Regions from separate parts of the Streptomyces sp. NPDC058239 genome, predicted to be linked through region 2. Evidence: predicted binding sites of a transcription regulator. Region 2 holds the regulator's gene; the other holds the start of a gene.
What was found. Region 2 encodes HspR, which represses chaperone genes until heat shock. Its sites were predicted from a motif close to TTGAGNNNNNNNNNCTCAA; they were not measured.
Positions count from the first base shown of each region.

Region 1: a site for HspR is predicted at 4,507-4,525, ahead of lon (endopeptidase La). Genes of this name have one in related genera too.

Region 1 is NZ_JBHVWS010000007.1:10,739-17,948, reverse strand. It holds gene ACFVYE_RS11230 (lysozyme) at 85-942, shown strand; gene ACFVYE_RS11225 (polysaccharide deacetylase family protein) at 1,170-1,928, shown strand; gene lon (endopeptidase La) at 2,052-4,484, opposite strand; gene ACFVYE_RS11215 (nucleotidyltransferase) at 4,840-5,658, shown strand; gene ACFVYE_RS11210 (rhomboid-like protein) at 5,585-6,394, opposite strand; gene ACFVYE_RS11205 (RNA polymerase sigma factor) at 6,529-7,140, shown strand; gene ACFVYE_RS11200 (zf-HC2 domain-containing protein) at 7,155-7,210, shown strand, end outside.
Region 2 is NZ_JBHVWS010000036.1:89,314-96,523, forward strand. It holds gene clpB (ATP-dependent chaperone ClpB) at 1-797, opposite strand, end outside; gene ACFVYE_RS31090 (pyridoxamine 5'-phosphate oxidase family protein) at 1,005-1,409, shown strand; gene ACFVYE_RS31095 ((2Fe-2S)-binding protein) at 1,545-1,865, opposite strand; gene ACFVYE_RS31100 (helix-turn-helix transcriptional regulator) at 2,201-3,172, shown strand; gene ACFVYE_RS31105 (hypothetical protein) at 3,273-4,733, shown strand; gene ACFVYE_RS31110 (hypothetical protein) at 4,766-5,275, opposite strand; gene ACFVYE_RS31115 (heat shock protein transcriptional repressor HspR) at 5,530-5,976, opposite strand; gene dnaJ (molecular chaperone DnaJ) at 5,978-7,162, opposite strand.

The sequences.
Region 1 (7,210 bases), on a different contig from region 2:
CACACCATGACATGCCGGCAGGGGTTCGCCCGGCGTCCCCCTGGGATCAGCACGTCCCCCCACCAAGGCCTCGGAGGCACTCACATGCCGGTGCTCAGATCCAGATCCGGAACATCCCGTCGCTCGCGCTTCGCCGCGGCCGGAACCCTGCTCGCAGCCCTCTCCCTCCTTCTCACCCTGCCCGGCGCGGCGAGCGCCGCGGGTACCCACGACACCGCCGCCGCGGCCAAGAAGCCCGCGCGCGGCACGGCCACGATGGGCATGGGCGTCATCACCCACGACGGCCAGGGCGGACTGCCGCGCGACACCCGCGCCGTCCAGACCGAAGGCGTGGACGTCAGCAGCCACCAGGGCAACGTCGACTGGGCGACCCTCTGGAACAGCGGCGTGAAGTGGGCCTACACCAAGGCCACGGAGGGCACGTACTACACGAACCCGTACTTCGCCCAGCAGTACAACGGCTCGTACAACGTCGGCATGATCCGGGGCGCGTACCACTTCGCCACCCCGGACACCACGAGCGGCGCCGTCCAGGCCAACTACTTCGTGGACCACGGGGGCGGCTGGTCGAAGGACGGCAAGACCCTGCCCGGTGTGCTCGACATCGAGTGGAACCCGTACGGCGCGCAGTGCTTCGGCAAGACCCAGGCAGGCATGGTGTCCTGGATCCGCGACTTCGTGAACACCTACAAGGCGCGCACCGGACGCGACGCGGTCATCTACACCGCGACCAGTTGGTGGCAGACCTGCACCGGGAACAATGCGAGCTTCGGCGCCACCAACCCGCTGTGGGTGGCCCGCTACAACACCACGGTCGGTGAACTCCCGGCCGGCTGGAGCTACTACACGATCTGGCAGTACACCTCGTCCGGCCCCTACGTCGGCGACCACAACCACTTCAACGGCGCCCTCGACCGCGTACAGGCTCTCGCCAACGGCTGAGCCGGCCCGCCGCGCCCGACCGGTCCGACACTTCGCACAGCAGAGCCCCGGCGACCCGCCCAGTCGCCGGGGCTCTGCCCTGTTCGCGCCACCTGACCAGGTGTTTCGCCCTCCGAACCGACAATGAAGGACCCCTTATACACCCGGTGTATACGCCGTGTGTATAGTCCTTTCCTGCCGCACACCGTGCGCCTTGTTCAGCTACGGAGGAGTGACCCGCCTTGTCCATGAAGACGAAGTCGATCGGTACGGGGTTGGCCGCCGCTCTTGTGACGGCACTCACCCTGACGCTGAGCGGCTGCTCCATGCAGACCACCGCGCCGGCCTCCGCGCGCGGCGACGCGGGCTCCGACGCCAAGGGCTCCTTCGGTCCGGTGGACTGCCGCAAGGCGAAGTGCATAGCCCTGACCTTCGACGCGGGACCGGGCGAGGACACCCCGCATCTGCTGGACATCCTCAAGGAGAAGAAGGTGCACGCGACCTTCTTCCTGCTGGGCAAGAACCACGTCAAGAAGCACCCCGACACCGTGCGCAGGCTCGCCGCCGAGGGGCACGAGGTGGCCAACCACACCTGGTCCCACGAGATCCTGACGGACAAGAAGCCCGCCGAGATACGCGCCGAGCTGGAGAAGACCCAGGACGCGATAGCGGAGATCACCGGCAAGAAGCCGCGTCTGATGCGCCCGCCGCAGGGCCGTACCGACGACACCGTCTCGGACATCAGCAAGGACCTGGGGCTCTCCCAGATCCTGTGGAGCGCGACCGCCAAGGACTACTCCACGACCGACTCGGCGCTGATCAAGAAGCGCATCCTGGACCAGGCGAGCCGGGACGGCATCATCCTGCTGCACGACATCTACAAGGGGACGGTGCCCGCCGTGCCGGGCATCATCGACGCGCTGAAGAAGCAGGGCTACACCTTCGTCACCGTCCCGCAGTTGATGGCGCCCGCAGAGCCGGCCCCGGGGACCGTCTACCGCCCCTGAGCCGTACGCCCCCAGAAGCGAGGACCCTGGGCGCACGCGGAACGACCCGCCCGCCCGTTGCCGGGAAGGCGGGCCGTCCGTACCGGTCGCGCACGTGGTGCCACGCCCGTCACGCCATGGCGCCTACGCCGCGGCCGGGATCCTCTCCTCGCGCCTGGCCGCGGAGGCCGGGGCGAGGGCGATCTCCAGCACCTGGCGGACGTCCGTCACCGGGTGGACCTCCAGGGTGTCCAGGACCTCGGCCGGGACATCGTCCAGGTCGGCCTCGTTCCGCTTCGGGATGACCACGGTGGTGATCCCGGCCCGGTGCGCGGCCAGCAGCTTCTGCTTCAGGCCGCCGATCGGCAGCACCCGTCCGGTGAGCGAGACCTCACCGGTCATCGCCACATCCGTACGGACCAGCCGTCCGGAGAGCAGCGAGGCCAGCGCGGTCGTCATGGTGATGCCGGCGCTCGGGCCGTCCTTCGGGACCGCGCCCGCCGGGAAGTGGATGTGCACGCCGCGGTCCTTCAGATCCGCGACCGGCAGCTCCAGCTCCGCGCCGTGCGACCGCAGGAAGCTCAGCGCGATCTGCGCGGACTCCTTCATGACGTCGCCGAGCTGACCGGTGAGGGTCAGTCCGGACGCCCCGGTCTCCGGGTCGGCCAGCGACGCCTCCACGAACAGCACGTCACCACCGGCACCGGTCACCGCGAGTCCGGTGGCCACGCCCGGCACCGCGGTGCGGCGCTCGGCCGGGTCCTGGGCGGACTCGGGAACATGGTGCGGCCGGCCGATCAGACCGCGCAGATCCGCTTCGGTGACCGTGAACGGAAGCTCCCGGTCGCCCAGTTCGTGCTGGGCCGCGACCTTGCGGAGCAGCCGGGCGACGGCCCGCTCCAGGTTTCGTACGCCCGCTTCGCGGGTGTACTCGCCGGCCAGCTTGCGCAGCGCGGACTCGTCGAGCGTCACCTCGTCCTTCTCCAGACCGGCCCGCTCCAGCTGGCGCGGGAGCAGGTGGTCGCGGGCGATGACGACCTTCTCGTCCTCGGTGTAGCCATCGAGCCTGACCAGCTCCATACGGTCGAGCAGGGCCTCCGGAATGGCTTCGAGCACATTGGCCGTCGCCAGGAAGACGACATCGCTGAGGTCGAGTTCGACCTCCAGGTAGTGGTCGCGGAAGGTGTGGTTCTGCGCCGGGTCGAGGACTTCGAGGAGGGCGGCGGCCGGGTCGCCCCGGAAGTCGGAGCCGACCTTGTCGATCTCGTCGAGCAGGACGACCGGATTCATCGTTCCGGCCTCCTTGATGGCCCGGACGATACGTCCCGGCAGGGCACCGACGTAGGTACGCCGGTGGCCGCGGATCTCCGCCTCGTCCCGTACACCGCCGAGCGCGACACGGACGAACTTGCGTCCCATGGCGTGCGCGACGGATTCACCGAGCGAGGTCTTGCCCACGCCCGGCGGACCCACCAGCGCCAGGACGGCACCGCCGCGCCGCCCGCCGACGACGCCGAGGCCGCGCTCGGAACGCCGCTTGCGTACCGCCAGGTACTCGGTGATCCGCTCCTTCACGTCCTGCAGGCCCGCGTGCTCGGCGTCGAGGATCTCCTGGGCGCCGCGGATGTCGTACGCGTCCTCGGTCCGCTCGGTCCACGGCAGTTCGAGGACGGTGTCGAGCCAGGTCCTGATCCAGGAGCCCTCGGGGCTCTGGTCGGACGAGCGCTCCAGCTTGTCGACCTCCTTGAGGGCGGCCTCACGGACGTGCTCGGGAAGATCGGCGGCCTCGACGCGGGCCCGGTAGTCGTCGGACTCGTCTGCGCCGGAACCAGGGCCGCCGTTGAGATCGGAGAGCTCCTTGCGTACGGCTTCCAACTGGCGCCGCAGCAGGAATTCGCGCTGCTGCTTGTCGACGCCCTCCTGGACGTCCTTGGCGATGGACTCGGCGACATCCTGCTCGGCAAGGTGTTCACCGAGCCACTGGATGGCGAGCTTCAGCCGGGCGACCGCGTCCACGGTCTCCAGGAGCTGCACCTTCTGGGCAGTGGTGAGGAAGGGTGAGTATCCGGAATTGTCGGCGAGCGCGGAGATGTCCTCGATCTGCTGGACCCGGTCCACGACCTGCCAGGCGCCGCGCTTCTTCAGCCAGCTGGTGGCGAGCGCCTTGTACTCCTTGACCAGCTCGGCGGCGGCTCCGGGGAGCGGATCGGGGACGACCGCGTCGACCCGTGTCCCTTCCACCCAGAGCGCGGCACCCGGCCCGCTGGTCCCGGCCCCGATCCGTACCCGGCCACGGCCGCGGATGAGCGCGCCCGGATCCCCGTCCGAAAGCCGCCCGACCTGTTCGACGGTGCCGATGACACCGGTGCCGGTGTACGTCCCGTCGATCCGCGGCACAAGAAGCACCTCGGGCTTGCCGCCACCCTCACGGGCTGCGGCCTGTGCGGCTTCCACGGCGGCGCGTACATCGGTGTCGGACAGGTCCAGAGGCACCACCATCCCGGGCAGCACGACCTCGTCGTCGAGCGGCAGCACGGGCAGGGCGAGCGGAGTGACCGCATTGGACTCGGTAGCCATGATCTCCCCTTCGGCACTCAAGTTGAGTTATGCAGACTCAATGCTTCTGAGCCTCCCATTGTTCCCCGGTGCATGTTCGCTGTGAGCGATCGACTGAATGCGCTCGCTCCGCAGGCCCCGCCCGGTCCGGCCGTTTCTGTAGCGGAGAACTCCGGACGCGTCCGCTTTAATCCGGCGGCGTTCCCGGCTTCGGGAACCGAGTCCGCCGGTCTGTGGCTTCCACTCCGTGACCACTGTGGTCGCCGCCGACGCCCTGACGACGGCACGGGACCTCGGACCGGCCGATGTCCCGAGGCCCGGCCCACCTGCGAAAAACCGGTCGGCAACCGGACGGGACACCGGGCAGAGTGCCGGTATGAACGACGACCGAGGGATGAATCCGGACGGCACCATCCGGCGGGAGGGTTCGCTGGGCCGGGTGCCGGCGGCCTTCGCCCCCGTGGTGGCGGCTGCCCGCACCCGGATCGCCGAAGTGTTCGACGGCGCGCGGCTGCACAGCGCGTACATCTACGGCAGCATTCCGCGCGGCACGGCCGTTCCCGGTGTCTCCGATCTGGACCTGCTGCTCGCCCTGCGCACCGAACCCACCGAGGCCGACGAGGCGGCGGCCCGGGCCGTCGAGGCCGGGCTGGACGCCTCGTTCGGCCAGATCGACGGCGTCGGCATCCTGCTGTTCGGCGCCGACACCCTCACCAGCGAACTCGAACGCAACGACCTCGGCTTCTTCCTCGCCTGCCTCTGCACCCCACTGCTGGGCGAGGACCTCGCCGTACAGCTTCCGCGCTACCGCCCCACCCCGCTGCTCGCCCGCGAGACCAACGGGGACCTCCACCTCTCGCTCCCGCGCTGGCGACGGAGGGCCGCCGAAGCCACCACGGACTCCGAACGCCGAAACCTCAGCCGCGGCGCCGCCCGCCGTATCGTCCGGTCGGGCTTCACCCTGGTCATGCCGCAGTGGGGCGGCTGGACCAGCGATCTGGTGGAGTCCGCCGAGGTGTTCGCCCGCTACTACCCGGACCACCCGGAGCGGATCGAGCAGATGAGGGTGGCCGCGCGCACGGGCCGCACCCCCTCCGCCGATCCGGCTGTCCTCGCGGTGCTCATCGACGATCTGGCGCCCTGGCTGGCAGCCGAGTATCTCGCGGTGCACGGCGAGAAGGCCCCACGCCCCTGACCACCGCACCTGTGACCGCACCGGCCCGGCGCAGCAGCGGCCAGCAGGCCACGCCCAGCAGCAGCGCCAGCGGATGGCCCCAGCTGGTGAGGGGGTTGCCGAGGTCGAACAGATCACGCAGCAGCATCGCACCGACCCCGCCGAGCACCAGCACCCGGAGCCACGGCGTGAGCAGCCCGGCGAGCGCACCCACGCTCGCCATCAGCCCGAAGCTGATGCCGTAGTCGAGCCTGTGCAGCGAGGACTCCGGCAGATGACCGGCCACCACGGACAGCCCGACCGGGATCTCCGTGGCGAGCGTCGCCACGACATGACCGAGCAGGAACACACCGGCGGTGCGCCACCCCCCGATGCGGCGTTCCAGGGCGGTCAGCACGAGCGCGAAGCCGAGGACGTACGGGGAGGTGAGCCCGCCGACGACCCACAGGGCACTGGCGGCCAGGACGAGGAACGGGGCCTCGCCGAGATGCGCGACATCCGTGCTCGATTCGCGCAGTACGGCGGAGACGGTGTCCGGATCGGCGCACTCCATGAAGAGGGACGTGGCGACGAGCACCAGCAGATACCCGAAGGTGAACGGGGTACCGGTGGGCGTCGGCAGCAGCCGCAGCCACCGGCGGGCCTTGCGGTCCCCAGGAACGGCGGGCTCTTCCGTACGGCGCTGACGCGGTATGGCGTCGAGCAGCGGCGCCGCGAGCTCTTCTTCGCGAACCGCCCTGTCCGTACCCTGATGCACCGCGCGAGGCCCCTTTCCGTACCAGCCCCCGAAGCAACGTTCCACCCTCCGTGATCGTCCCCCGCGACGCCTATGGCGTGAACCACATGAGCCACGTATGAACCGACTCGGGTCCGGTGCTCGATAGAGGGAGTGTGAACCTGTTGCGCTCCCCGGGGGAGGACCGAAATGACGACGATGCGCTGCTGCGTGCCGTCGCACAGGGGGATACGGCGGCCCTGGCGACGCTCTACGACCGGCATGCCGGCTGGCTGCTCGCCCGGCTGAGCAGACGGTGCGCGGATACCGAGACCGTACGGGAAGTCCTTCAGGACACCTTCGTGACGGCCTGGCGCTCCGCCGGATCGCACCGCGGGGGGCAGATCGGCGGCTGGCTCTGGGTGATCGCCTCGCGCCGGCTGGTGGACGCGCAGCGGGTCCACGCCCGCGCCGGTCTCGCTGCGCAGGCCGAGGCCGAGCGGGCCGGGAGCAAGGAGTGGGCAGCCGCCGCGCCGTCCGCCGAGGAGCGGGTGCTTGCCGGGCTGGAGTACGGGGATGTGGGCGCCGCACTCGACCGGATCTCGCCGGAGCTGCGCGAGGTCCTGCGCGCGACGGTCATCGACGGGCTGACGACCCGTGAGACGGCCCGGCTCCTGGACATACCGGAAGGCACGGTCAAGACCCGGGCGATGCGGGCCAGACGCGAGCTGCGCGCCGCGCTGGAACTGCTGGCGCCGGAAGCCGGTCCGCTGGGAGGCACGGCATGAGGGGAGGCGACGGCGTGACCCACTGGCACGTGGACGGAGAACTGGCCGACCGGTACGCAGCCGGTTCGGT
Region 2 (7,210 bases):
TCGGAGAGGACGGTCTTCAGCCGTTCCTCGAACTCGCCGCGGTACTTGGCGCCCGCGACCATCGCGCCGAGGTCGAGCGAGACGAGCCGCTTGTTCTTCAGGGACTCGGGGACGTCGCCCTTGACGATGCGCTGGGCGAGCCCTTCGACGACGGCCGTCTTGCCGACACCGGGCTCACCGATGAGCACCGGGTTGTTCTTCGTACGCCGCGAGAGCACCTGGACGACACGCCGGATCTCCTGGTCACGCCCGATGACGGGGTCGAGCTTGCCCTCCCTGGCTGCGGCCGTGAAGTCCGTACCGAACTTCTCCAGGGCCTTGTACTGGCCCTCCGGGTCGGGTGTGGTCACCCGGCGCCCTCCCCTGCTCTTCTCGAATGCGTCCAGCAGCCTCTTCGCACTGGCCCCCTGACCGCTCAGGATCTCACCGGCCCGGCCGCCCTCGGCGGCGATGCCGATCAGCAGGTGCTCGGTGGAGATGTAGTCGTCGCCGAGCTCCTTCGCGCGCTGCGCGGCATCCGCGATCACGGCGAGCAGCTCGCGGTTGGGCTGCGGCGGGGCGACGGTCGACCCGGTGACACTGGGCTCCGCGCCCAGGAGCCGCTCCGTCTCGGTGCGTACGGCGATCTGGTCGGCCTCGACGGCGGCGAGCAGATCGATGATGTTCTCGTTGTCCTCGCCCGCGAGCAGCGCGAGCAGCAGATGCCCGGGGGTCAGATCTGGGTGCCCGTCCTTCACGGCCCTGCTGGTGGCCGCGTTGATGGCGTCCCGGCTCTTGTTGGTCAGCTCGGCGTCCACGTGCGCTTTCTCCTCCTTGCGGTGACTGGTCTCTCCACAACACTGACTAGGTCAACGTGCACAAAGTTGAGTCTATTCCACTCAACCCTGTTCCGGACCGGTCCCCGGGCTCCAGCTCTCCTCTTCCGATGCTCCGAGTGAACCGGCCGGAGTGGACCTCCGCCACCGCAGGGGCGGTCACGTTTCCGTGCTGCCTACGCTGTCCCCATGGCAGTCGATGTGATGAATCCCGGTCCCGAGTACCTCGCGTTCTGGCGCGAGCGCCACCTGTGCACCCTGACCACTCCCCGCTCCGACGGCACGCCGCATGTGGTGCCGGTGGGTGTGACGTACGACCCCGGGGCCGGGCTCGCCCGCGTCATCACCAACAAGAACCGCCAGAAGGTCGCCAACATCCTGGCCGCGGGCCCGGACGGCGCCCGGGTCGCGGTCTGCCAGGTCGACCGGGGCCGCTGGGCAACACTGGAGGGCCGCGCCACGGTGCGCACGGAGGCCGACGTGATCGCCGACGCGGTGAGCCGCTACGCGGAACGCTACGAACGCACGCCGGCACCCAACCCGGACCGCGTGGTCATCGAGATCGCCCTGGACCGGGCGCTCGGCAGGGTGTGAGGGAGACCGCGGACTTCCCGGGTCTTCCCGGCGGCGGCGCTTCCCTGGGCAGCACAACGGCGCCATCGTGTTCAGGTCACGATGGCGCCGTTGTGTGGGGGAGTGACTGAGCGACGTGTAACGACGGGGGATCGCTCAGGCACTGCGGGGGGTGGCGGAAATAGTCTCTGGCTCGAACAGCTGGTGGTCCCGCCGGTCGAGGTTGACGAAAATCATGTCGTACCGGATCGCGCAGCGAACGGGCTGCGGGGCTCCACGCGGCTTGCGGAGGCACCGGTAAGCACGTACTTCGTCGTCTTCTTCACGTGCGACAACGATGGGGTCGCCGAACAGAGTGACCATCAGCGAGTCGCCACAGCGGGGGATGGCCGTGACGAGATCGATGAAATGCCAGCCCGAACGGTAGGCCGTGGCCATCTCGCGCCGGAAAGTCCGGTCGTCCGGCGGGATGGTCATGCGCCCGCGGACACGCCAGCCGGCTGGCTGTCCCAGGACACATCACTGGTTCCCATTTCGCCCGCCGACACACTGCTCTGCGCGTCAGCCCTTTGGCTGTCCCACGAAACATCCCCCTGAACTGCTACGGAGAATGCTGCGGCAGCGAAGGCGACAGCAAGAACCGAGCGAAGCAATCTCTTGTACATGGGTGGCTTCGTCCTCACTTGGTAGGTTCCTCTCCCCCGGCTCCACCAAGACCATGTCGCAACCCAGCACGTCGAAGCCACAGGAGCGATGCATCATGTTCCTGTACGTTCAGGACCCTGGGGGGTGGAGATTTGCTCACAACAAGCATGAAACCTACGCATCCTCACCCCATCACCGAACTGTGCGATGAGGGTGCACGCTTGTACGCCAGCGCTCTTGGCGCCGGGCGCATCGCCCGCACGGAGGTCGAAGCAGCTCCCTGCTTGCTGGAATTCGCTCTGCTGCACCCGGACCCGGACGACGCCAAATGGCTCCGCCCGGTTCCGCCGTCATCCGTGCTCGCGCAGCGCCTGCACCCCATAGAGCGGGAAATCCGGGACCGCCGCCGGGTCACGATCGAATTGGCCGACGCATTCGAGCCATTCATGGCCATCAGCGCCCAGCCCTCGGTGACTACGCATGCGATCAGCGTCCTGGAAGGGCTGCAGACCATAAATGCGACGCTGGACACAGCGACCGCCCAATGCACCGAAGAGATACTCACCATCCAGCCGGGCGGTGTCCGCAATCTGGATGTCCTCACCCAATCACTGGAACGCGTGGAAGGGCCGGTGAGCCGCGGCGTACGGCTGCGCACTCTTTATCAGCACACGGTCCGTCACGGCCCCGGCGTCTTCGCCTATCTGGAACGGCTGCACTCGGGGCACGTAGAGGTCCGAACGCTGGAAGAGCTCATCGATCGCATGATCATCTTCGACCGTTCCGTGGCCGTCATACCCGCACGCCGCGACCGACAGGTGGCTCTGGAGCTGCGCCATCCCGGCCTGGTGGAGTATCTGGTATCCGTGTTCAACCAGTTCTGGCAACTGGCGACCCCCCTCACCGAAGAGGCTCCGTACACCCCTCCCAATGACGGCATCACCGGCATCCAGCGGTCCATAGCCAAACTCCTCGTCGAGGGGTACGTCGACGAGGCGATCGCCCGGCGCCTCGGCATGAATGTCCGTACCTGTCGCGCCCATGTCGCCAAGCTCTCCGCCACTCTCGGAAGCAACAGTCGCGCCCAACTCGGCTACCTCATCGCCCAATCGGGAATCCTCGACAAGCCACTGAATTGAACGGTCGAGGAGATGTCCCGGTGGCGACGTACAACCAACCCCCGCCCCGGCCCGTCCAACTCCCGGACACGTACCGCTTCGCAGGGAGAGACCCGACATCATGCAGGCAGCTCCGGACCACCGGCCCCCATCCCCCACCCGCATACGACCGGGGCGCCGGCTCCACGTCCCGGTCGCGCTGGTCGCCGGGGCGGTCCTCGCGCTCGGCTCCGTCGCACCTGCCAGTGCCGACGAGCCGGAGACGGACCAGCTCTGGATCGCGGCGCCGTACGAGCTCGTCCTGCCGACCGCGGACGCCGACGGCTCCGCGACCGCCAACACCGTCGAGGTGAAGCTCGGGCACGACAACACGCACAACTCCGTGACCGGCGGCCGTCTCACGGTCGACGCGTCCGAGCTCGCGGGTGTGGCCGAGGTCAGCTGGCCCTCGACCTGCGCACCGGCCACCGACGCCCTCACCGCGACCTGCGACTTCGGGTCCCTGGACGGCGCCCCGTACGTCTCCGTCGCCGAGATCGGGCTGCGCGCCGCAGCCGGCGCACCCGCCGACGCCACCGGCACCCTGCACTTCACCGCGGCGGCGGACAGTTCCTTCGGCCCCCTCACCGGGTATCCGGCGGACACCCAGATCCGCCTCGGTGACGGCCCCGACCTGGGTGTGAGCCAGCTTCCGTACCGCACCGGCGTCAAGCCCGGCACCGACCTCGCCCAGCCGATCCGCCTGACCAACCACGGCAACCGCACCGCCGACCGCACCCTGCTGACCCTCTTCGCCTCGCACGGCCTGGCGTTCTCGCAGCGCTTCGGCAACTGCACGTACCTGGACGCGGACCCCGTCACCAACCGGAGCGGCACCACAGCCGTCTGTGTCCTCGACGAGCCCGTCGCCCCGGGGCAGGTGTACGACCTGTCGGCGGCCGGCGCGGTCCGTGCGACGAGTGCGGCGTTGTACGAGCGGTTCGACTACTCGGTCGACCGGTTCACCGACGAGGCGTACGAACAGGCCCTCGCGGGAAGGCCGTTCGTCCAGGGCACCGGTGCCGACCTCGGCGCAGCACCCGTCCCCGCGGCCGCCACCCGGAGCGCGGTGGCCGCCGAGCCCGACCTGAACCTCGACGACAACTACCGCTCCACGCAGATCACAGCAGCCAACAAGGCCGACCTGGTCGCCCTCGCGAGCGACATCACCTCCGCCGCGCCCGGTGACACGGTCACCGCCCGGATCGGTGTGAAGAACCGCGGCCCGGCCTGGGTCGCCTCCCTCGGCGCGGGCGCCTCCGTCGCGACGCTCGACGTCCGCATCCCGGAGGGCACCACCGTCACCGGCAAGCCTGACGCCTGCGACCTGTCCGGCACGAACAGCTACACCTGCCGGACACCGATCCTCCTCTGGGAGAAGGCCCGCTCCACGTTCGACTTCACCCTGCACGTCGACCGCCTCGTCGAGGGCGGGGCGAAGGGTTCGGTCGCCACACTCAACGACGACCCGGAGCTGCGGATCTCCGCCTTCGATCCGCGACTGGCCAACAACACGGCCGAGTTCACGGTCTCCGGCAACTGATACGCCGTGGGGTGCGGGTGTCTGCCTGCCGATCAGCGCTCGGGCAGTCGCGGCGCCCCGCCCCACGCCGCCAGCAGCTCCTCCCGCTCCGCACGCTTGGGGGTGCCGCCCTGCCGCGTACGCCCCCAGTCGAGCAGCGCGGCAGGGGTGGCCCGGCCGTTCGCACAGGCATCGAGCAGGCCCTGTGACAGCCGGCACTCCGCGGGGCTGTAGGAGGCGGTGGGCGCGTGCACGATCAATTCCACTCCCTCCGTGGGAGTTTCGATGCGTACGAACATGGCGGGGCCCTCGTCCACCCCGCCGAGCGCTGCTGTGATCACGGTGTCCAGCAGAAGCCCGGCAACCCTGCGCGCCGAGGACCGCACGGGTACACCGGCCACCGACACGCGCTGGATCTCGTCCCAAGTCCACCGGCCGCTCTGGTCCGCCCCGAGCCCCGTCAGCCCCTCCTCGGTGAGCAGCACGCCGGGGCCGGGTTCGTTCGGTGGGGCGCCGATGTGGGCCGCGGTGCCGGTGATCCAGAAGAGGCCGACCATGGACATGCATGACTCCCGACTGTGCCACCGGGCGGTTGGCCCCGGCCCGGTGCGTTGGTGAACGAGCGGGGCCGGTGACAGACCCCTGCCCCATTGTCGCGAGCGTGATCGAACATGAGTCTGGTTTCGGCCGGAGCCCGGGGGCATGCGCAGGGCTGCGGGCGCACAGCGAAGGGCCGGGGGCCGACCCCTTGGGTCGACTCCCGGCCCCGAACGAAACGAATCGTGAGCGAATCGTCCGGCCCGACGGCCGAACCCGCTCAGTCCTTCGGCCGCTTCGGCCGCCAGACCACCAACGCGCTGGTCTGCTGCACATCCTGATACGGCACCAGATCGCGCCGGTACGAGGCATGCACCTGGGCCTCGCGCTGCTGCATCGCCGCCGCCGCGCCGTCCACGGCCGCCGAGAGTTCGGCGACGCGCTGCTGGAGGGCGGCGACCTGGTTCTCCAGTTCGATGATGCGCTTGATGCCGGCGAGGTTGATGCCCTCGTCCTGCGACAGTTGCTGCACGGTGCGCAGCAGCTCGATGTCGCGGGCCGAGTAGCGCCTGCCGCGCCCGGCCGTACGGTCGGGGGAGACCAGGCCGAGGCGGTCGTACTGGCGCAGCGTCTGCGGATGCAGGCCCGAGAGCTGGGCCGCGATCGAGATCACGTACACCGGTGATTCATCGGTCAGTTCGTACGGATTGCGTCGTCGGCCGTCCACCTCAAGCTCCCTTCGCAGCCTGGAACAGCTCCGCCCGCGGGTCGTGGCCCGCGGTCGCCTTCCGGTAGGCCTCCAGCGCGTCCCTGGCCTCGGTGCTGAGGTCCTTGGGCACCGTCACCTCGACGGTGACCAGCAGGTCGCCCCTGGTGCCGTCCTTGCGTACGGCGCCCTTGCCGCGGGCGCGCATCGTACGCCCGTTGGGGGTGCCGGCCGGCAGTTTCAGGGTGACCGGCGAACCGCCGAGCGTGGGCACCTTCACCTCGCCGCCGAGCGCCGCCTCCGTGAAGTCGACAGGCACGGTGACTGTGAGGTTGTCGCCCCTGCGGCCGAAGACCGGGTGGGCGTCGACATGGACCACGACGTAGAGATCGCCGGCCGGTCCACCGCGCTCGCCCGGGCCGCCCTTGCCGCGCAGCCGGATCCGCTGGCCGTCCGAGACGCCCGCCGGAATCCTGACCTGCATGGTCCGGGAGGACTTCGCCCGTCCGCTGCCCTTGCAGACATCGCAGGGGTCCTGGGCGATGAGGCCCCGGCCCTTGCAGTCCACGCAGGGGTCGGTGAGCGAGAAGCCGCCGCCGGTGCCGCGCGACACCTGTCCGGTGCCGAGACAGGTCGGGCAGACCCTGGGGGTGCCGTTCTTGTCACCGGTGCCGGAACACGCCTTGCAGGGCGCCTGGCTGGACATCCGCAACGGGACCGTGGCCCCTTCGACCGCCTCGATGAAGCTGAGCGTCACCTCGGACTCGATGTCCTGGCCGCGGCGCGGCTGCACCCGCGTCCCCGTACCGCCCCGGTTGAACAGGCCGCCGAAGACATCGCCCAGGCCGCCGCCGCCGAAACCACCGGCTCCGCCACCCGCGCCCCCGCCCTGGGTGCCTCCGAAGAGGTCGCCCAGGTCGAAGTTGAAGTTGCCTCCGGCGCCTCCGGGTCCGGCCCTGAAGCCGCCGTTGCCGAAGAGGGCGCGGGCCTCGTCGTACTCCTTGCGCTTCTTGCTGTCGCCGAGGATGTCGTTCGCCTCGGAGATCTCCTTGAAGCGCTCCTCCGCCTTGTCGTCGCCCTTGTTTGCGTCCGGGTGGAACTCGCGGGCGAGCTTCCGGTACGCCTTCTTGATCTCGGCGTCGGTGGCGTCCTTGGGGACGCCGAGGACCTTGTAGTAGTCCTTCTCGACGAAGTCCTTCGTGCTCATCGACGTCCCTCCTTCCGGACGATCGGCCATGGGCCCCCCCCCGTTGGC